Regions from separate parts of the Maritalea sp. S77 genome, predicted to be linked through region 1. Evidence: riboswitches for the same ligand, from Rfam matches in the RefSeq annotation. Region 1 holds a riboswitch; the other holds the start of a gene.
The links. A riboswitch is a leader RNA that binds a small molecule or an ion and turns the genes downstream of it on or off. The one in region 1 is predicted to bind cobalamin.

Region 1 (10,793 bases):
TTTCCGGCCGCAATTCACCTGACGCCGCAAGCCGATCATCCAAGCTCATCACAGCCGAGCCGCCGGTCGACATATTAAGAATTGCGTCCGTTTCGCTGCTCAAGTGCGGATAAAATCCTTGCCAATGATTGAGCGCAGCACTGGGTTGCCCGGTTTCGGGATGGCGCGCATGTAGATGCAAGATGGACGCGCCCGCTGCACTCGCTGCCTTGCCTTCCCGCACCATATCTTCGCCACTCACCGGCAGGTAGGGCGACATCGATGGGGTATGAATGGACCCCGTAAGTGCACAACTCACAATGATCTTATCGGACATATTACGCCACCTCTTTCAAATAGAGGTCAGCAAATTGGCCCAATGACTTATCCAGAAGCGCAACGAGCTCATCCACTTGCGCTGCGGTGGTGATCAAGGGTGGGCAGACCATAAAATGATCTCCCTCCGCCCCATTGCGGGTGCGGCGCGAATAGATAATCAATCCATTGTCATAGGCAATATTCACAAGCTTCGCATGGGCATGAAGGTCCTTAGGCAACACCTGCTTGGTTTGCGCATCAGCCATCAATTCAAAGGCGAGCAACAAGCTCTTGCCGCGCACATCGCCAATAAAGGGATATTTGGCCTGTAAACCCAGCAAGCGATCATAGAGCATATCGCCAATGCGCGTGGCGCGATCACACAATTGCTCATCTTCAATCACATCTAAAACACCCATGCCTGCCGCCGCTGCCAACGGCATCGCCGCATTGGTGAAGCCATGCAAGAAGCCGCCATGGTCCAGCACATCTTCCACAAGATCATTGCGGGAGATCACCGCGCCAAGAGGAATGTAGCCCCCGCCAAGCCCCTTGGCGCTGATGATCATGTCAGGCACCGCATCAAAATGCGCCGCAGCAAAGTAAGTGCCTGTTCGTCCGCCCCCGGTCATCACTTCATCGTAAATCAGCAAGAGCCCATATTGATTGCAGAGCGCCCGCAAGCCCTCCATATAGCCAGTGGGCGGCACCAGTGCTCCCGTGGATGCGCCACCAATTGGCTCCACCAAAAAGGCCAACAATGTCTCCGGCCCTTCCGCCAAAATCTTGTCTTCAATCTCTTTGAGATAATGGGTCGCTGTGGCCGGATCATTTGGGTCTAGCCCATCCAAATAATGCAGCGGCGCACGCACCTTCGGCATCGTCTTCATCATCGGCGCGAATGGATCAGCAAACGGCGGCGTGCCCGTCACGGCGACAGCCCCCAATGTCGAACCATGATAAGATGGCAACCGTGACATAATTTTATGTCGGCCGGACTCCCCCCGCGCCAACGTCGCCTGTCGGGCGAGCTTAATGGCTGTTTCCACGGCCTCAGATCCGCCAGACACAAAGAAAACCTTGTCCAAACCATCCGGCGCCTTTTTGGCCAACCGTGCTGCGAACTGCTCCACAACATCACTTTGAAAATGCAGTCGATAAGCAAAAGTCGCCTTTTGCATTTGTGCGGACATGCAAGACAATACATGCGGATGCGAATGCCCAATATTTGACACCATTGCACCCGAGGAGCCGTCAATGTAGCGATTGCCATCCTTGTCCCATAGATAGATGCCCTCAGATCGCTCTATAAAAGGACGTGTTTGTCGCGTTTGGTAAAAAAGATGCTCTGACATTTCGCGGGTCTCTAATCGCCAAGAAGTGTGCAATTTTGCGGGTCAAAATGAACCTGAACCGCATCTCCCTGGTTAAACAGCGCTTGGCCAACCGTATTGATTGCCTGTAATTTCTGGTCGCCCACCTGAACGAAATAACGCACGGATTGTCCCAGATAATCGACAGCCTCAACCGCGCCAACGGCAGAAACTTCGCCTGCCTGCGGCGTTGTGCTTTGCGGGCTCAATTGCAGCTTTTCAGCACGCAGCACCAATTTGCCTTTTTGCGATGCGCTGCCTTTTGGCACTTGGGTGGTATCAACCTCAAACTTGCCAAATTGCGGCAATTCCACCGCCACTTTATCGGCGCCGGCACCTTCGGTCGAAACGTCCAAAAGATTGGACGCGCCCAAAAATTGCGCCTCAAATTCAGATGCCGGGCGGTTGTAAACCTCCCAAGGGCTGCCAACCTGTTCAATGCGCCCATCGCGCATCACCACAATATTGTCGGACATGGCCAACGCCTCGCCCTGATCGTGGGTCACAAAAACGGTCGTCACCCCAAGTTTTTCTTGAATATTCTTAAGCTCAACCCGCATATCTTCGCGCAAATTTGCATCCAGCGCGGAAAGCGGTTCGTCCAACAGCAACACGTCTGGCTCAATCACAATTGCACGCGCCAACGCGATACGTTGCTGTTGCCCACCCGAAAGCTGCGAGGGATAGCGATCGCCCATATGCGGCAATTGCACCAGCTCCATCGCGGCTTTTACTTTTTCTTCCACCTGCGCCTTCGGCACATTGCGATATTTCAGGCCAAATGCGACATTTTCGAAAATCGTCTTGTGCGGAAAAAGCGCATAGCTTTGAAAAACAATGCCCAAATTCCGCTTATGAATTGGCACGGTATTGACCCGCTGACCCTTCACCAAAATGTCGCCTTCAGTTGGGTCCAACAACCCAGCAATCATGCGCAATGTTGTGGTTTTGCCGCAGCCAGATGGTCCCAACAGCGTCAAAAAGCTCCCCTGCTCGATTTCCAAATCAAGCGGATGCACGGCTGTGAAGGTGCCAAATCTCTTTACAATTTTGTCTAAAGTTACGGCGGTGCTCATGATGATCTATCCAGTGCAAAAATGGTGGGCAGCGCACCGCCCACCATATTGAAAATTAATAGCCTTTTTGAACGCGTCCAAAGGTTTTGGACCACTCAGCTTCGTTGCCATTCCAGTAATCTGGGTTCGCAAAGGTCAAACCATCCAACTTGCCTGTTGCGTCAAACGCTGGCAGCGTTGGGATTTTTGAACCCAAATCAACTTTTGATGGATCAAGCGCTGGCGGATAGTTTTGCGCTTCCGCAACAGCAATTGATGTTTCAGGTGCCAGCATAAAGTTGAGCAATTCCTCAACTTCCGCCATTGGCGAACCTTTCATCACGAACAAGCATTCCTGCCAACCAAAGCCATTTGGCGGATCGTAATAGCCAATATCATGACCTTGCTCTTGCAACGCATAAATCCGGCCTGACCAACCTTCAGTGACGTAGATTTCCTCTTCCGCCAAAAGGCTCATCAATTCAGCACCTGAACCCCAATATTTCAAAGCCAGATCGCGGTGCTGGCGAATAGCATCCCAAACCGCATCCATATCTTGGATATTGTTCGGGTCTTGGTCTGTTTGCAGCGCGCCATACCAAATGCGGGTACGCCAATCGCTCCAACCGCCAATTTTGCCTTTATATTTCTCGTTGAGGAGAATGCGAGCACCTTGCTCTTTCATCTCCTCGTCAGAAATATATTTACGGTTATAGGCCAAGCCTGTGGTGCCATAATCATACGGCACGCATGACAATTGATCGCCAGAAACTGTACGATAAACATCAACAAGTTTCGGAATAACAATATCCAAGTTTGGGATATTGTCGCGGTTCAATGAAGATGAGAAACCAAGATTGTGGTAGCGGGCATAGTCAAAAACACCAGACAAGTGCGCAATGTTATATTCGCCTTCTTGCGCGGTTTTCACCCGAGCGAGATATTCGTCGCCACTGCCGAAAGTGCCATCGACCACTTCAACACCAGTCTTTTTGGTGTATGGATCAAACGCTTTCGCGCGGAACGCTTCTGAAACAACGCCGCCCCAACCATCAAACCGCACTTGGCTTACATCTTGAGCAAACGCCATGTTACTAAATGGCATCTGCACGCCATAGGCTGCACCAGCAGCACCCAAAAGGCCAAGAAATTTCCGGCGGCCAATATCGCCATTGCCAAATCTCTCTCTTAGCCGTTCATATCTTTTTGTATCGTCCATTCTATCCTCCCTAGGTGGTATTCGATTCAAAAAACGTGACGCTATCTGTTGCGTCGCGCGGCAGACCAGCGGGCCACCGCAATGCCAATCAATGGCAAACCTGTTGTCAGCATGATCATCACAGCCCCCAGCGCATTGATCTCCGGTGAAATGGAGTTGCGCAGCATGGCAAAAATCTGTGTCGGCACGGTCTCAACCCCGCCCGGCTTCCAGAACAATGTGCCAGTGATATCATCAAATGAAATGGTGAAGGCAAAGAGCCCGCCCGCCATCACCGCTGGCATAATCAGCGGCAAGGTGATTTGAAAAAATGCTTGGATTGGTGACGCGCCCAAGCTGCGCGCAGCTTCTTCATAATCCTTCTTCACCGCCACCAAACGCGCCTGCACCACAAGCACCACAAATGGCAGCGTAAAAATTACGTGTCCCATCAACAGCAAAAAGAAGCTTTTTGGAATATTGAGCATTTGCAGGAACAACAGCAGCGAAACCGCCAGCACCACCTCGGGCACCAAAATTGGCGCGATCAACAAAGTGCTGATGCTGTTTTTACCGGGAAAATCATACCGCACCAATGCCAGCGAGGCCAAAACGCCAATGGACGTGGAAATCAGCGCGGTCAATATGCCGAGCGTTAATGAAGTTTGGAATGCCCGGACAATTGCATCATTTTCCCACAAGGCCACGAACCAACGCAAGGAAAGTCCCGTCATCGGAAACGCGCCGAACTGGTTAGCGTTAAAGGCAAGAATAATCACCACCGCCACGGGCAAAAACATGAAGCTATAGACCAGAATGGTCCATGCACGAATAAGGGGCCAACCACGCATTATCCGATCCCCTTTGCAATCTGTCCAAGTCCCATAAAGCGGTTGTAGGTAAGGACCACGGCACCCAACACGACCAGCAGCATCAAGGAAAGAACTGCGCCAAGCGGCCAGTCGAGCTGCGTAATGATGGCTTCAAAGACCAGGTTGGCAAACATGGCATCGGTGGGACCGCCAAGTATAACCGGGGTGATATAGGTGCCTGCGCCAAGCACAAAGCACAACACTGAACCGGCTGCCAAACCTGGAACTGAGAGCGGAAGCGTAACTTCCCAAAATGTTTGCATGGGGTTCGCCCCAAGAGAGTTCGCCGCATCTTCCAACGCGCGATCAATCCCATCGAGGCTCACATATGTGTTAAGGATCATGAAGGGCAGCAAAAAATGCACCAAACCCAAAATGACGGTCGTTTCGTTATAGAGCATTTGGATCGGCTCATCGATCACACCAATTGCCAGCAAAAGCGAATTGAGCGCACCAGACACGCCCAAAATATTTATCCAGCTCATGGTGCGGATAATATAGCTGACCCAGAAAGGCAGCATCAAAAGCAACAGTAGGAACCCACGATTCACACCGCGGGCCCGCGCCACAAAATAGGCAACTGGATAGCCAACAATCGCACACACAATAGTGGTGATGGCGGCGATCCGCACGGTACTGATCAAAATGTCGAGATAAAAGCGATCGGTGAGCGCATCGCGCCAATTTGCAAATGAGAACGCCGCTTCAACGCCCCCAACCGAAGTGCGCAACCAAAATGAATAGACCACGATGAACATGATCGGCACCACCAGCAAAAGAGCAATGGTCACCAGCGCTGGGGAGAGCAGCACCCATGGGGCCCTCTTTTCACTTTGCTCAATTGTTGCCATTAAACTCCTCCGATGGGGTAAGGTTTGGACATACTCAATCATAAATCAAATAGATATTTACAATTCCGATTATTGATTTAATCTATAATGATGGATCGAGACGCCGAAAACCTTGCAAGACACTTGGATTGGAACCTGCTGCGCATGTTCGTGGTGCTGGTCGATGCGCGCTCAATTACACTGGCGGCATCCAAGCTGGGCCTACAACAACCCAGTGTTTCGTCGGCGCTCAAACGGTTGGAAGAAACCTTGGGGCGGCAATTGATCGAACGTGGGCCGGGCAAATTTCGCGTCACCGATGCCGGACAACAGCTATATCGCGAGGCTGTGGATATCAACGGATCAATCCTCCGCCTCTCGACCTTGATGCGCGATATCACTGAAACCGTACAAGGCCATGTCAAAATAGCCATGGCCAGCCATGTTTTGTGCCCGTTTTTCGATGATATCTTGGGGGATTTTCATATCCAACACCCCAAAGCCACAGTGGAAATTATTGTTGGCCCAAGCCATGACGTGATCGAACAGGTGGTCTCGCGTCAAGCCAGCTTCGGCATTTGCCTTGTTTATCACAAGCACCCAAAGCTGCATTACCAACATATGTTCCGCGAACATTTTGGCCTGTATTGCGGCCCCAAACATCCTCTATTTGGCAAACCCGACCTCACCACAAATGATTTGGCGGGCAACAATTGGGTTTCGTTCACCACCGACCAATTGTCCGATGTGCTGCGCCCTGTCACTTTGTTGCGGGCAAAAGCCGCGCCGCAGGATGCAATTGTTGGCTCCTCCGCCAATTTGGAAGAAGTGCGACGCATGATTCTCTCGGGTTTGGGCATTGGCCCCCTGCCCGTTCACGTGGCCAAGCGCGACGTTGAAATGGGTTATTTGCACCGCCTACCGCCCTATCAGGACCCGCCAGAAATCGACGTTTATGTGGTCACCAACCCAGCAACAAAGCTCAATCGTGCCGAGCAACTATTGCTGACTGAGTTGTCCGAACGCATAGAGTCGATCCCGCTCGAAGATCGCATCTTCGGCGGATAGTCTAAACTTATCAACGCCTTAGCCGCTACTCGCCAAAGTGGATTGACAAATTCGGCCTGCTGCTTCTTATTAGAAGACAGATGGTTCCAGGGCGTTCTAACGACAAACTGGATGAAAAGGGAATATGGTGCGATCGACCCAAACAGGGGATCAAGTCCATAGCTGCCCCCGCAACTGTGAGCGGATAGCGATCTGAAGTCACCACTGGCCAAGCGCCGGGAAGGTTCAGACATCGCAACGACCCGCAAGTCAGGAGACCTGCCATCGCATAATGTCAACCATCATCGGGCGGGGTGTCCCGGTAAGGAGTAGCGATGAATATCCTTATGGCCATTGGGCCAATTCAAAATTGCTGTGCCGTACCCACCCTAGGGAGCGGACAATGCAATTTGAAATCTTCCTAGTTAGTGCAAGTTACGTATCAAACCGCAAATTTGCGGCATTAGCAGAAACTTTAAAGGCGGCGAATGATACGCCGTGCGAAGTGGTGCGCCTTGAGCACCAAGGTGACCATATGTTCAATGCGCTGGATCGTGCATTGGCGGACGGCGCGACACGCATCATGCTGCGCCCTATTGGCATTCCGTTTTCGCAAAGTCTGCGCAAATGGGTGCCCAACGCAGCGGCAGACTGGCTCACGCGCCAGCCAGCGGATCAAGTCGAATTGGCCATGGCAGCCGATCTTGATGAAGATCAGGAATTGCTGAAACTGGTGGCCAACCGCCCCTATCGTGCCGATCCCATTGCGCCGAAAATTGATGGCATGAATGGCAAAGGTTGGGATGAGCCGCCTGCCTATGAACATCATTTACTGGTGTGCACTGGCCCACGCTGCCATATGCGTGGCAGTTTTGGGCTGCTCGATCCGCTAAAAGCTGCAGTGCAGCAAGCGGGCCTCAGCTCAAAATGCCTGATTGCCACAACGGGCTGCCTGTTCCCCTGCAACAATGGCCCCGTGGTCGTCCACTATCCCAAGGGAGATTGGTATCAGCTCAACTCGGAACAAGAAGTTGCTCGCTTTGTCGATGATGTGCTGATCCATCAGCGCAACTCACCATTGCGCCTCCCGTTCGCACCGACACCGGCCGAACCGTTGCCCGAGAAAGTAATGCTGCATGCCGACGAGTGAATTCGAGCTCAAAAAATAACAGGCACTTCACACTTGCCGAACAAACAATACGTAATGTAATAACATTACAATAAATCAAATTAAAGACAGAGTTATGATCAAACAAATTGCACTTTCCGCCGTCATCTCCACACTTTTGGCATTGCCAGCATTTGCCGAAACAATTGAATATGAAAGCTGTGGCGTGCCCGTCACTATTGAAAAAGCGCCCACACGTGCCATCACCCTTAACCAGCAGGCCACCGAAGTGATGCTGGCGCTCGGGTTGGAAGATCAAATGGCAGGCACCGCCTATTTGGAAGATGAGATTCCAGCACAATGGCAGGCCGCATATCAAAAAGTACCCGTTATCTCAGACAAATACCCAGCCAAAGAAGTGGTGCTTATTGAAGAACCTGATTTTCTTTTTGCGGGCTTTGTTTCGGCTTTTGCCGAAAAAAATGTCGGCACGCAGGAAGAGTGGAACGAACGCGGCGTCGCCACCTATTTGGTAAATGCCTCCTGCGATCAATATAATCCCAAAAATGTCCCTGTGACGACCGCACCTATCCTCAAAGATATTGAAGTCATCGGCAAAATTTTCGGTGTTGAGGACCGTGCTGCAAAACTTATTGCGGAGACATCAGCCCGCATTGAAAAGGTTCAAACCCTGAATCCAGGCGCGGGTCGTTCGGCATTCTTTTATGACAGTGATGCCGACCCCGTTTACACGGCTGGCTGTTGCGGTGGGCCTGCCCTTTTGATGAGAATTTTGGGGCTAAAAAGCATAACTGAAGACATTGAGGGCCGTTGGGTCAATGTGGGTTGGGAACATGTTGTGCAACATGATCCAGAACTCATTGTGATCAACGATGCCGTATGGTCCACCGCGGCCGAAAAAATAGAGAAGTTGAAAAACGATCCAGTGCTTTCAGATTTGGATGCTGTGAAGAATGAGCGTTTCCTGATCATTCCATTTTCACAAACAGTGCTGGGCATGCGCTTCACTGATGGCGTGGAAAATCTAGCGCAACAAATCGCAGATCTGGACCAGTAAAATGTTTGCGGCGCGTTACCCTCTACTGACCATCGGCGCCAGCATCGCTTTAATCGCGATGCTGATCGCTGGCGTATTTTGGGGCACCGCGCCAATTCCGTGGCAAGAAAAATTAGCCGTGCTGCTGCGCACACCAGACGCGAAATCCAGCCTCACCGCCATCATTTGGGAGTGGCGTATGCCACGCGTACTCGCATGCGCTTTGGTGGGGGCTGCCCTATCTTTGAGCGGCGCGCTTATTCAAACCGCGTTGCGCAATCCCCTCGCCGATCCCTATTTATTGGGCCTATCCTCCGGTGCCTCGGCCGCGGCAGTTGCCGCCATTATCTGGTTGCCTGCAGGTATAGTTGCGGCGTTCGGCCTGCCCCTAATCGCCTTTCTCGGTGCAGCAGCCGCCTTCGGCTTCACCCTTTTGATGGCCTATAACCGTGAACGGCCCATGGATCGCCTGCTGGTGATCTTGGCGGGTGTCGCTGTCTCTTTGCTGTTTCAATCCTTCACCGCGTTCTTGCTGCACATCTCAGAACCCAACGCCACAAAAACAGCTCTAAATTGGCTAATGGGATCAGCCGCAGGCACCAGCTGGAATGAACTGCCGCTGATCGCCATCGCCACCGCCATCATCGCAGCGATAGCGATGACGCAACACAAACAGCTTGATGCCTTGCTTATGGGCGATGCCCGCGCCACTTCCTTGGGCGTGGCCACCTCTCCGCTGAAGCTCGCCATCTTTCTGGCCACGGCACTTTTGACCGGCTTAAGCGTTTCCATCATGGGCATTGTCGGCTTTGTTGGCCTTATCGTGCCGCATTTGGCGCGGCAGCTTTGCGGTTCAGCGCACAAAAAGCTTCTGCCCTTGGCGATGCTGCTAGGGGCGTTTATCCTCACCTTCACAGATTTGCTGTGTCGCACGCTACTCGCGCCGAGTGAATTGCCACTTGCCGTCCTGCTAGCCCTATTCGCCACGCCGCCATTTATCTTTATTCTGAGGCAAACACGTCATGTTGCATAAAGCCAATATCACCGCTGCCACCAATGTACTCTCGCTCAATCGCGTTGGCTTTGAGATCGGCGGCAAACCTTTGGTGGAAGAGTGCACATTTGATGTGCCCACCGGCAGCTTCTTAGGCCTTCTAGGGCCAAACGGGGCGGGCAAATCATCACTATTGCGTTTGCTCTATCGTGAGAAAAAACCGTCAAGCGGCAGCATTTCTGCTTTTGGCGCGCCACTGGAAAGCTGGAGCCGCAGAGCATTTGCCGCAAAGGTGGGCACCGTGCTGCAAGAAAAAGCGCAACTGGCCGGGCTCACCATTGAGCAGGTTGTCGCCCTTGGGCTTTTCCCACTAAATTGCCCCAAATCAGACGAGCGGAAACGCGTTCAAGACGCCCTTGAGTTGGTTGAACTGTGGGACCGTCGTGAAGAGAATGCCGGCTATCTTTCTGGTGGCGAGCAACAGCGACTATTTTTCGCGCAAGTGCTGGCGCTCGATCCTGATATCTATTTGCTAGACGAGCCCAACAACCATTTGGATATCTATTTCCAAATACGTCTGCTGGATCACATTAAGGCCAAAGGCAAAACTGTCATCGCGTCATTTCATGACATCAATCTCGCTGCCCGCTATTGCGACAATGCAGTGTTGATGCATGAAGCAAAAATGGTCGCAACTGGCTCGCTAGCGACAGTGCTTTCGCCCGAACGATTAGAGCGCGTCTACCGCGTCAACGCCCGGTTTGCCGATAGTGCCATCGCAATAAACGCGCCCGTAGTTTAAGCGCAAACTGTTCAGCCTACAAAGAACCGCTAATGCTAGCGCACCACATAAACTGAACAGGTAGAGTGGCGCACTACGCGCGCCGCATTTGGCCCCAACAAAAAGTCGCGGAAATCGGGCTTGTGTGCGCCGATCACGATGAGGTCTGTGCCCGCTTTAT
Region 2 (10,793 bases), on a different contig from region 1:
GCTGAACGCTTTTCCGCGTTGCGGCTAAAGGTGAAAACTTGCTCGATTTTGCGCACAGCGGCGATGGCCAATAACTGCGTTTCGGCCTGCACACCTGTGCCGATCAAACCTAGTTTCTTGATCGGCTCATCGGGCGTCATCAGCGCAGCGGCGACACCGCCCAAACATCCCGTGCGCAGGGCACCCAACCGCTCGCCAATAAACAGGCCCTTCAGTTTTGCACGTGCGCGGTCAAATGCGATCACGACCTGATCTTCATCTACGCCATCGGTCTTCGGAAAGGTATCATACACGCGAAACCCGGCCAATGCGTCATTGCCACCGCAGGTAAAGGTCAGCCCACCTTCGCCAAAATCCACATGATGACGCGGCGGCGCTACAGCGCGCCCTTTGGCATCTGCCTCGATTTGGGCTTGCACGGCCTCCACCAAGATAGACATAGGCACTTTGTTCAGTTCTTCTTCTGTCAGAATGCGCATGTCCGTTGCCTCGAATGTTGGCTTAAAACTCAATCCCCACTTGCGCCTTCACGCCAGAGCGGAACGGGTGCTTCACTTGCGTCATATCGGTAACCAGATCGGCGGCTTCGATAAGTTCATCTTTGGCGTTTCGGCCGGTGATGATCACGTGCTTCATTTCTGGTTTTTGCTCAAGGACTTCCAGCACTTCTTCGATGGGCAGATAGTCATAGCGTAGCACAATGTTCAGCTCGTCGCAGAGGACCATGTCATGCTCATTGTCCATGATGAATGTTTTGGCCTGTTCCCACGCGGCGCGGGCGGCGTCGATGTCGCGTTGGCGATCTTGGGTTTCCCAGGTGAAGCCTTCGCCCATGGTGGCGAGGGACACTTGATCGGGGAATTTATCGAGCACATTGCGTTCGCCGGTGCCCCATTTGCCTTTTACAAATTGCACCACGGCCACTTTCATGCCGTTGCCCAGGGCGCGAAACACCATGCCGAAGGCGGCGGTGGATTTGCCTTTGCCCTTGCCGGTGTGGACGATGGTGAGGCCTTTTTCGATGGTTTTGGTGGCGATGATTTTGTCGCGCGCCGCCTTTTTCTTTTTCATTTTTTCCGCGTGGCGGGCGTTCAATTCTTCTTCTGTCATATTATCAGTTTTTTTGCTCATCCGTTCCCTCCATCGAGAAATGCGTAAACCGAATTGCGTTTTGGCGACCAGAAACCGCGCCGCGCCGCCTCGTTAAATTTATCAATCAACTCATCATAGCCATATTTATTGTTGGCCTGAATAAAATCGCGTACCTCATCATTGAGCACAAAGGCTTCAAAAGCCAGATCAAAATGGTGCGACTTTACCGCGCCTGTGGTGGCGGCAAAGGCGTACATATAATCGGTGGTGGCGATGATTTCGAACGCGCCTTTGTAGCCATGGCGCATCACGCCATTGATCCATTTCGGGTTCACCACGCGGGAACGCATCACCTTGGCGATTTCTTCCTCGAGCGTTTTGGCCACCGGGCGCTCCGGGCGTGAATGATCATTGTGATAATTGGCAGGGGCCTCGCCTTGCAAATGTTTGGCGGTGGCGCTTAGGCCGCCTTCAAACTGGTAATAATCATCACTGTCCAAGAGGTCATGCTCGCGATTGTCCTGGTTGTGCACCACGGCATCAATGTTTTTCAGTCGGTTGATCAGTGCGCTGCGGGCCACGGTGCCATTGGCTTTGGTGCCATAGGCATATTGCCCCCAATTAAGGAAGGTTTCGGCAATGTCGCCCAGCTCGTTCCAGCGGCCTGAATCCATAATGCCTTGCAGTCCGGCGCCGTAGCTGCCGGGTTTAGAGCCAAAGATGCGGTACCCCGCTTCCATCGCGGCAGCGTCTTCGTCACGCCCCTTTTGCATCAGCTCCAGCGCATCGCTGCGCATACGGGCGGCAATCGGGTTCATGTCTTCCGGCTCATCCAGCGCCCCAATGGCGCGGATGGCGCGGTCAAACAGGTCGATCTGCGCCGGGAAGGCATCGCGGAAAAAGCCCGAAATGCGCAGGGTGACATCCACGCGGGGGCGGTTCATTTTGGCCAGCGGGATAATCTCATAACCGCTGACGCGGGTGGAGCCGAAATCCCATTTCGGTTTGGCCCCGATCAGCGCCAGCGCTTGGGCAATATCATCGCCGCCCGTGCGCATGTTGGCGGTGCCCCACACCGACAGAACGATGGATTTGAGATAAAGCCCATGATCCTGAAAATGGCGGGTGACTAGATTTTCGGCTGACTTTACGCCCAGTTCCCATGCGGTCTGCGTGGGCACCGCGCGGTTGTCGAGCGAATAGAAATTGCGACCCGTGGGCAGCACATCCAACCGCCCGCGCGTCGGTGCGCCGGACGGGCCCGGGGGCACAAATTTACCGTCTAACCCGCGCAGCAGATTGGCTTTTTCCAATGCGCCGGACTGGTCAAGTTTGGGCGCAATATCGGTTTGGATATGGTGGAGGATGGTGCGGGTGGCGGTCCAGTCTTCGTCCGGCGCTGCCTCGCCTGCCACCAGCGCATGCGCCAGTTGCTCCAGCCGTTCCACCGTATGGCCCGTATGTCGCCAAGTCTCGTCCAGTTGGGATTGCAAAATTGCCGGACGCGGGCCGGTCCATTCTTTGTCCAGCTCGGCCGATAAGGGATCGAACCCAAGGCCTAAATCATCGGCCAGAGCGCGGATGATGGAGTGGTCCTGATCGCGCTCGCTGCCGCGCGGTACACGGGTGAGCGCCACCAGCAGATCGTGCTTCAATCGCCCCTCTGGCGCTTGGCCAAGTATATGCAGTCCATCACGAATTTGCGCCTCTTTCAGTTCGCACAAAAAGGTGTCGATGGTCTGTAACGCATCGTCATCCTGCGCATCACCCAGCCCCATATCGGCGGCCAGGCCGGTGTCTGCGCACAGGTCAAAAATACGCTGCTTCAAGTCTTTGATGCGGCGTTGATCCATGCCGGAAGCGTTGTAAAACTCGTCCGCCAGCGCTTCCAGATCTTTGAGCGGGCCATAGGTTTCGGCGCGAGTGAGCGGCGGTGTCAAATGGTCGATGATCACCGCGCCGGTGCGGCGTTTGGCTTGGGTCCCCTCGCCCGGATCGTTGACGATGAAGGGGTAAAAGTGGGGCAGTTGCGCCCACAGCATGTGCGGGTAACATTCGTCAGAAAGCGCGACGGCTTTGCCCGGCAGCCATTCCAGATTGCCATGCTTGCCATTATGGATCAGCGCGTCCGCTGCGAATTGGTGCTTCAGCCAAAAGTAGCCAGCGAGGTAACCATGAGGCGGCACCAGATCGGGATCGTGATAGATCGCCTCTTCATCCAGATCATAGCCACGGGCGGGTTGGATCAGGATGGCGGCGTGGCCAAATTGGATGGCGGGCAGCTCAAAATGATCGTCGCGGAAGAAGGGGTCAGTTTCTGGAGTTCCCCATCTTTCCTCAATAGAATTTTTTAGAGTTTCAGGCAGAATTTCATAGAGTTTTCTATAATTTTCTAGAGTTATAGTCGCCTGGCTGGTGCCGCGTTTTGGGGCGGCATTTGTGGGGCCATTTTGCAGCATTTCGATCAGTGCATTGCCGCTTTCGGGTAAATGATCGAGGGCATATCCCGCCTCTTGCAAAAACTGCAAAATATTGAACGTTGAGGCCGGGGCGTCATAGCCGACGCCATTGGCCAAGCGGCCATCACGGATCGGATAGTTGGCCAAGACAATGCCGACCTTGCGCTCGGCGACTTGCTTTTGTCGCAAGGTGCCCCAATTTTTCGCCAGCTTGGCGGCGGCATCGATGCCGGAAATATGGGGTTCGTTGACCGAGAGCGGGCACTCGCTGGCATCGTGCCAGATGTTTTGTGCCTTGTGGGCGATCAGGATATTGCCCGCGCGACCATCTAGCTCCGGCAACACAATTTGCATCGCCAAGTCTTTGGCATTCAGCCCTTGAATATCTTCCTGCCACACCTCTTCAGCGCGTCCCGCCTGCACCAATTGCAGAATCGGCGCATCGGTTCGGGCGAAGGGATTGTCTTCTTCGCTGAGATCATTGATGCCCAAGGCGAAGCCAGTGGCGTTTAGGATCACTTGCGGGTCGAACCGTTGGAACAGCTTTTGGGCAAACTGCACGGGTTCCGCCTGTTTCAAGCTGGTCACCAGCAAGATCAGCGGGGTGAGCCCTTCCTTATGCAATGCTCTCGCCATGCGCTCAATGGGGCGCAGATTGCCACCATCCATCAGGGCGCGATAGGCGATAATGGGGGCATATTTTGCAGCGGGGTCGACGGTGATTTCATCGAGATTGCTGACCAAATGCCGCTCGTGCCAGATAGCGGCATTGGGGGCGGGTTGCGGTGTGGGCAATACTGCTGTTTCGCCTTTGGCGCGGTGGCGCAGATAAGTGAGCAAAGCGCTTAGATTTTGTGCGCCGCCCGCGATAAAGGCTTGATGCAGTTGTTCGTAAATCTCGCCATCGATGGTCGAGCGGCTTTTCAAATCCGGGTCCGGATTGGCATCGCCGGGCAAAAGCGCCAGTTCGATGCCGCGATCGGCACACAGGGCAGCGAGCTGATCTACGCCATAGGTCCAATAGGCGCGGCCACCGAGCACGCGCACCACGATCAATTTGGCGTGTTGCGCCGTGTCATCGAGCCAGAGGTCGATGGAGTAATTGTGGCTCAAGCGCATGGTGTTGGCGAGGCGCACATCGTTAGCGCCTTGCGCATCTACCGCGCCTGCAAAGGCCGCCAGTTCGCTATCGGCGGCGGACAGGATGAGCAGCGGCGCAGGCGATTGGCCTAAGTCAATCGCCTCCCCCTCTTGCTGGATGGCCCCAGCTTGGGCTGATAATAAATGCATCAGGAAAAGGCTTTTTCGAGCCGTTCTGAAATTGCTGCACGGTCCAGAGGAGACTGGCCGATCACCACCAGCGAGGTTTGTTTTTTCTCGTCGCTGGTCCAAGGCCGATCAAAATAGGTGTCGACGCGCGGACCGACTGCCTGAACGGAAAGCCGTGCCGGTGCGTCCTTGATCGCAGCGAAGCCTTTGAGGCGCAGAATGTCGAAATCCTTGATCACATTGCTGATCGCATTGCCCAACTGCACCTTGTCTGCGGCAGCAGGCAGGCGGATGGAGAAGCTGTCAAAATCATCATGTTCGTGATGGTGATCTTCACCCTCATGATGGTGTTCATGGTGAGACTTACGCCCATCCATATCCAATTCGCTCTCGGCTTCAATGCCGAGCAAGGCGGCCATATCAATCTCACCCTTTTGGGTGCGCACCAGCTTCACGCCCTCACGCAATTCTTTGCGGATGGCGGCTTCGACTTTTTCCAAATCTTCTGCTGACACAAGGTCGGATTTGTTGAGCAACACCAAATCGGCACAGATCAATTGATCTTCGAACAGTTCGCCCAACGGGGTCTCATGGTCGAGCATTTCGTCTTGCTTGCGCTGGGCATCTACCGCTGCTTCGTTCGACGCAAAACGGCCCGCTGCGAGAGCCGACGCATCTGCTACAGTGACCACGCCATCGACGGTGACATCGGCTTTGATCTCTGGCCAATTGAAGGCGCGCACAAGCGGTTGTGGCAGCGCCAAGCCGGAGGTTTCAATCACGATGTGATCCGGGCGATTGTCGCTTTGCAGTAGCGCGGTGATCGTTGGGATAAAATCTTCGGCCACGGTGCAGCAAATGCAGCCATTTGCCAGCTCGACCATATCGGTTTCGCTACACGCTTCATCGCCACAGCCTTGCAGCACATCACGGTCAACGCCGACATCGCCAAATTCATTGATGATCAACGCAATGCGCTTGCCTTTGGCATTGTTCAACACATGGCGCACAAGGGTCGTTTTGCCCGCGCCAAGAAAACCGGTGATCACCGTTGCTGGAATCTTTTTCATTTTTGCTCCTTGAGGCATTTGCCTCACCGTCCACCCGACGGCATTCGAGTTATGTTGGCGATGGCAGGTCTCCTGGCTCGCGATTCGAACGATCTCAACCAGCCTTCCCGAAATTTCAGTGGCAAATTGGTTGCGATCTTATCGCTTACAGTTGCGGGGGCAGCCTTGGATTCGTTCCCCGAATTGGGTCGAACTCACCATGTTCCCTTTTCACTTATGAGGTGCTTTTGCACCCATAAGACCGTCGCGTGAACCTTATGAATTGCATGTGCAGCCGGAAGCGTCAATCATTCAATTGAGCGCCGCCCAAAGTGCCGCACATCATCTGCCGTTTGCCCGCATGACCCTTTTTGCGGATCACTTCGAAACCCGCCGCCTGCAAATTGCGGCGGACCCATCCTGCGGCCGTGTAAGTGGCAAACGTTCCATTAGGATGCGTGTGCGCTGCGAGCGCCTGCATCAACTCTTCACCCCACATGGCTGGATTTTTGGCCGGGGCGAAACCGTCCAAATACCATGCGTCTGCTGTACCCTGCCAATTGGGCAAGGTTTGAGTGACGTCACCGATTTGGAGCTGAAGCACAATGCCCGGTTCAATTTCCACCGCATGGCCAACTGCAATTTGATCCCAATGGCTCAACATAATGTCGCGCAGATCAGCCAACATGGGCCATGGTTGGAGCGCGCGCTCAATTTGGTCTGCAGTCATGGGGTAGAGTTCAAATGAGATGAATTGAAGTATTTGGCCCTCGCCGCGCACTTCGCGCCACTGCCGCCACGTTTCGAGAAAGTTTAGTCCCGTGCCGAAGCCAAGTTCGCCGATTGCGAATTGATCCTTCTGCGTCCAACGATCTAGAATATTATTGGATTGGATAAAAACATAATCACATTCTAACCGCCCATCGGCGTGGGAATAGAAATGATCGCCAAATTCGGGAGAAAACGGCATGTCATTTTCGTGCCATTCCAAATCTGGTGATGTTGGCTTTGCCATTCTTTTCTCCGCAAAACACCCGGCTGTAACACCGGGTGTTTTAGGATTTATCGCACGATAAGAAAAGGGCTAATCAAACATCGCATTGGGCAGCATTAGCGCTATTTCTGGGAAGATGACAATCAACGCCAAAGTAGCGATCATGGCGAGCCAGAAGGGCATAATGCCTGCAAAGATGGTTTCGATTTTCACATCTTGCACCACGCTTTTCACAATGAACACATTGACGCCAACTGGAGGTGAGATCAGCCCCATTTCCAAAACGATCACCATCACAACCCCGAGCCAAATGGGATCGAAACCCAGCCCGACCACCAGCGGGAACACGATGGGCAAAGTGATCACCAAGAGGGAAAGCCCTTCAATGAACATGCCCAAAATCACATAGCCCAACAGAATGAGCGCCAAGGTGCCATAGGTGCCCAATGCCAACCCAGCCATAGCCGCCGCGATGGTGGCGGGCAGATGGGAGAGCGCGACGAACGGCGCGAACACGTTGGCGCCCACCAGAATGAAAAACGCCATGCCAGTTGTTTTAAGCGTTTCGGCGCTGACATCGTAAAGCGTGGCCCACGTACATTTGCGCCGAACGATCAACATCACCAACGCAAAGAATGCGCCGACGCCCGCCGCTTCGACCGGAGTGAACAACCCCGTGTAAATGCCGCCAATGGTGATCAACACGATGCCGCCAATGCCAGTGGCCCGAAACAAGCTTGCAAGTTTTTCTTTGGTGGTGAATTGCGGTCCGCGCGGCCCCTCTTCCGGCCAAATAAAGGTGATCACCGCAATCGCCAGCAAAAACATGGTGGTGAGCAAAATGCCGGGCAGCACGCCAGCCATAAACAGGCGGCCGATGGATTCTTCGGTCAACACCGCATAAATCACAAAGCCTGTGGACGGTGGGATCAAAATGCCCAAAGTGCCGCCTGCTGCGATGGCGCCTGTCGCTAGTTTTGGCCCGTAGTTAAACCGCCGCATTTCGGGATAGGCCACTTTGCCCATGGTGATGGCCGAAGCGATGGATGAGCCCGATAGTGCGGCAAAGCCAGCGCACCCCACAATGGTGGCTGCTGCCAACCCGCCCCGCAAACGACCAATCATCTTATGCGCTGCTTCAAACAAGTCTCGACTTAGGCCTGCTGCCGATGCCAAATTTCCCATCAGGATAAAGAGGGGAATGATGGTCAGTTCATAAACGGTGACGGTGGCGAACACTTGCCCGCTGAGCGTGAATGCGGCTGCTTGAAAGCCAGACAAAAAGATTGTGCCGACAAAACCAACCACCAAGAGCGCGATGGCCACAGGGGCGCCCATGGCCAGAAAGACAAACAGGGCGGCGAAGCCCAACACGCCATAAAGCTCGGGGCTCATCGCATAAACCTTTCCACCAGCAACAACACCGCGCTGAGGCCACTACCTGCTGCGACCGCATAATAGGATGGGCCGAACGGCAGTTGCAGCAATAGGGTGCTTTCGCCGAACATGGCGGCTTCCAGCGCGTTGGAAAAGGCGCGCCACGCCAGATAGCTCAAGATAACCACCCCCATAATGGTGACGAGCCAATCCAAGGTTTTTTGCACCCGCTCCGGCATCATATCTGTGATCGTATCAATAGCGATCAGGCGCCCCGACATGACACATAAAGGGAAGCTGATTGCGACGGCGAATGACAGCAATATCTGCGCATAATCATTTGCGCCAAAGATGGGTTTGTTGAACAGCGACCGCAACAAAGCGTCAGAAAAAGACAGGCCCATCAAGATGAAGATAAGGGTGGCGCCGCAGATCACCAGCGGCGCTTCAACCCAGCGACGCCAGGCAGTATTGTGCTGCGCTGACGCCCCCATATGTGGTTCGCTCATGGCTTAATTGCCAGCCAAAGCATCAACAAGTGCGTGTGCATCCACGCCTTTTTGTTGGCCAACTTTGTCGATGAATTCATCCAAAGTTGTCTTCATCTTTTCACGAAACTCGGCATCCGCCGCTGCATCAATTTGGATGGCTTCGACGCCGCTTTCTTGCGCCAGTTCCAAGCCTGATTGCCCCGCATCATAGAAAGCTTGCGCGCCGCGCAGGCTCAAATAACGTCCGGTCAGCTCAGTTAGCTTGGCTTTGTGTTCGTCACTCAGTTTTTCCCAGCTGGATTTGTTCATCAAAAGATAGAAACTATCCAAGGCAGATGGGATGTTGGTGGTGACATATTTAGCTGTTTCATTGAGCTTGTAAGACCGGATGCCTGATGGCCCGATCATCACGGCGTCAATCACGCCTGTGTTCATGGCGTTGTAGGTGTCAGTTGTTGGCATGGAAACGGGAATGCCGCCCCACGCTTTCACCAGCTCGGCCATCACCGGATTTGGGGTGCGGATTTTCATGCCCTGCATATCCGCAACAGAGCGCACAGGCTTGTCCCGCGTGAGCAAAACAGACGGGTTGTTTGCCCACAATCCTAACAGTTTTGTTTGGGCATATTCATCTTCGATCAACTCTAGATTGTCCCAAAGCGCGTGCGTCGCGTCAGTGCCGCTCGCAAACAGGCCGGGAATATGCACCATGGCGGTTTTACTGAATTGGTTTGGCGTATATTCAGGAATGCCAAAAACAATATCGGCCACGCCGGTTACCACGCGTTTATATTGCTGCACCGGGCCTTTGCCCAACTCGCCTGACGGATAGATACGAATGGTCAGTTCGCCATCGGTCGCCGCGCTAAGTTGTTCGGCCAGTGGTGTCATCACCCCTTGGTCCATCGGGTGCATAGATGGCATAAAGTGCGCCAGCTTCAATTCCTCCGATTGAGCCGAAACCGCGCATGCCATAACGCCGAATGTGGCAATGCCCATTGCAGCGATCTGCCTAAATTTCTTGAATTCAACTCTCATTTCTCTCCCCCTCAATTGAATTCTCAATAGTACTTAACATAGGTAGTTATCCATGTTAACTACATAAAAGATTATGAGGTATGATGAGTCAACTGGTTTGTTTTGGAGGCAATCATTGGCTGAAGAATTTACACTGCATAATCGCGTCGGGTTTAAAGTGACCCGTTTGGCGCGAATTATGGAAGCAAAGCTGGAAAAGCAGCTCTCTGAGCACGGGGTGACCCGGCTGATGTGGTGCGTGTTGCGCGGTGTTGGCATGGAGGATGTGCGCTCGCCTTCCGGCTTGGCGGAATATATTTGCATAGCGCGCCCTGCTGTTTCGCGCCTTTTGCGCGACATGGAAAAGCGCAACCTGATTGAGCGCAATGGCATTGATGATGACAAACGCTATCGCGACATTGCGCTGACGGAACTGGGCCAAGAGAAAATGAAGGCCTGCCACGTTTTGGTGCGCGAACTGAACGAGCATTTTGCAGGCAAGTTGGATGACGACACCTACACGATCGTTATGAACGCGATCGACCAGATGACCGAGGGTGAAGACGTGAAGTTGATGCGACTTTAGCGCCATGTTTGAGGGGGGATGATCGAACGTGCAGGATGACGATGCCATTATTGATTTACGCTCCGACACGGTGACCAAACCGTGTGCAGGCATGCTGGCCGCCATGGCGGATGCGCGCGTGGGCGATGATCAATATGGCGAGGACATTGCGACCAACGAGTTGCTGGACTTCGTCGCTGATCTATTGGGCAAAGCACGCGCCCTGTGGCTGCCTTCGGGCACCATGGCCAACCAAGTTGCCCTGCGTGTCGCCACCCGGCCCGGCGACGATGTTATCGTCTCCCGCGAAGCACATTCGGTTTGGCACGAACTTGGTGGCAGCGCAGCGAATGCAGGCGTTCACATGACCGAAATTGGCTGTGATGGCCATTTCGATTTGGCGCAATTTGAGGCGGCGATCAAACCGCAGAACCATCACATCTATCCGCCAACGACGATGGTGCAAATTGAGCAAACGCA

Region 2: it holds a riboswitch for cobalamin, as region 1 does, so the genes downstream of both, cobW (cobalamin biosynthesis protein CobW) here and ACP15Y_RS08040 ((2Fe-2S) ferredoxin domain-containing protein) in region 1, are expected to answer to the same signal.

Annotation. Positions count from the first base shown of each region.
Region 1 covers NZ_JBNAGG010000002.1:70,040-80,832, reverse strand. The annotation lists gene ACP15Y_RS08075 (3-keto-5-aminohexanoate cleavage protein) at 1-316, opposite strand, end outside; gene ACP15Y_RS08070 (aspartate aminotransferase family protein) at 318-1,652, opposite strand; gene ACP15Y_RS08065 (ABC transporter ATP-binding protein) at 1,664-2,746, opposite strand; gene ACP15Y_RS08060 (extracellular solute-binding protein) at 2,802-3,944, opposite strand; gene ACP15Y_RS08055 (ABC transporter permease) at 3,986-4,774, opposite strand; gene ACP15Y_RS08050 (ABC transporter permease) at 4,774-5,646, opposite strand; gene ACP15Y_RS08045 (LysR family transcriptional regulator) at 5,734-6,693, shown strand; cobalamin riboswitch at 6,758-6,973, shown strand; gene ACP15Y_RS08040 ((2Fe-2S) ferredoxin domain-containing protein) at 7,076-7,822, shown strand; gene ACP15Y_RS08035 (ABC transporter substrate-binding protein) at 7,917-8,858, shown strand; gene ACP15Y_RS08030 (FecCD family ABC transporter permease) at 8,860-9,870, shown strand; gene ACP15Y_RS08025 (ABC transporter ATP-binding protein) at 9,860-10,633, shown strand; gene ACP15Y_RS08020 (universal stress protein) at 10,669-10,793, opposite strand, start outside.
Region 2 covers NZ_JBNAGG010000001.1:1,531,886-1,542,678, forward strand. The annotation lists gene ACP15Y_RS07435 (ornithine cyclodeaminase family protein) at 1-479, opposite strand, end outside; gene cobO (cob(I)yrinic acid a,c-diamide adenosyltransferase) at 502-1,131, opposite strand; gene cobN (cobaltochelatase subunit CobN) at 1,128-4,841, opposite strand; gene cobW (cobalamin biosynthesis protein CobW) at 4,841-5,890, opposite strand; cobalamin riboswitch at 5,936-6,151, opposite strand; gene mnmD (tRNA (5-methylaminomethyl-2-thiouridine)(34)-methyltransferase MnmD) at 6,174-6,884, opposite strand; gene ACP15Y_RS07460 (TRAP transporter large permease) at 6,954-8,258, opposite strand; gene ACP15Y_RS07465 (TRAP transporter small permease) at 8,255-8,749, opposite strand; gene ACP15Y_RS07470 (TRAP transporter substrate-binding protein) at 8,753-9,769, opposite strand; gene ACP15Y_RS07475 (MarR family winged helix-turn-helix transcriptional regulator) at 9,885-10,334, shown strand; gene ACP15Y_RS07480 (threonine aldolase family protein) at 10,363-10,793, shown strand, end outside.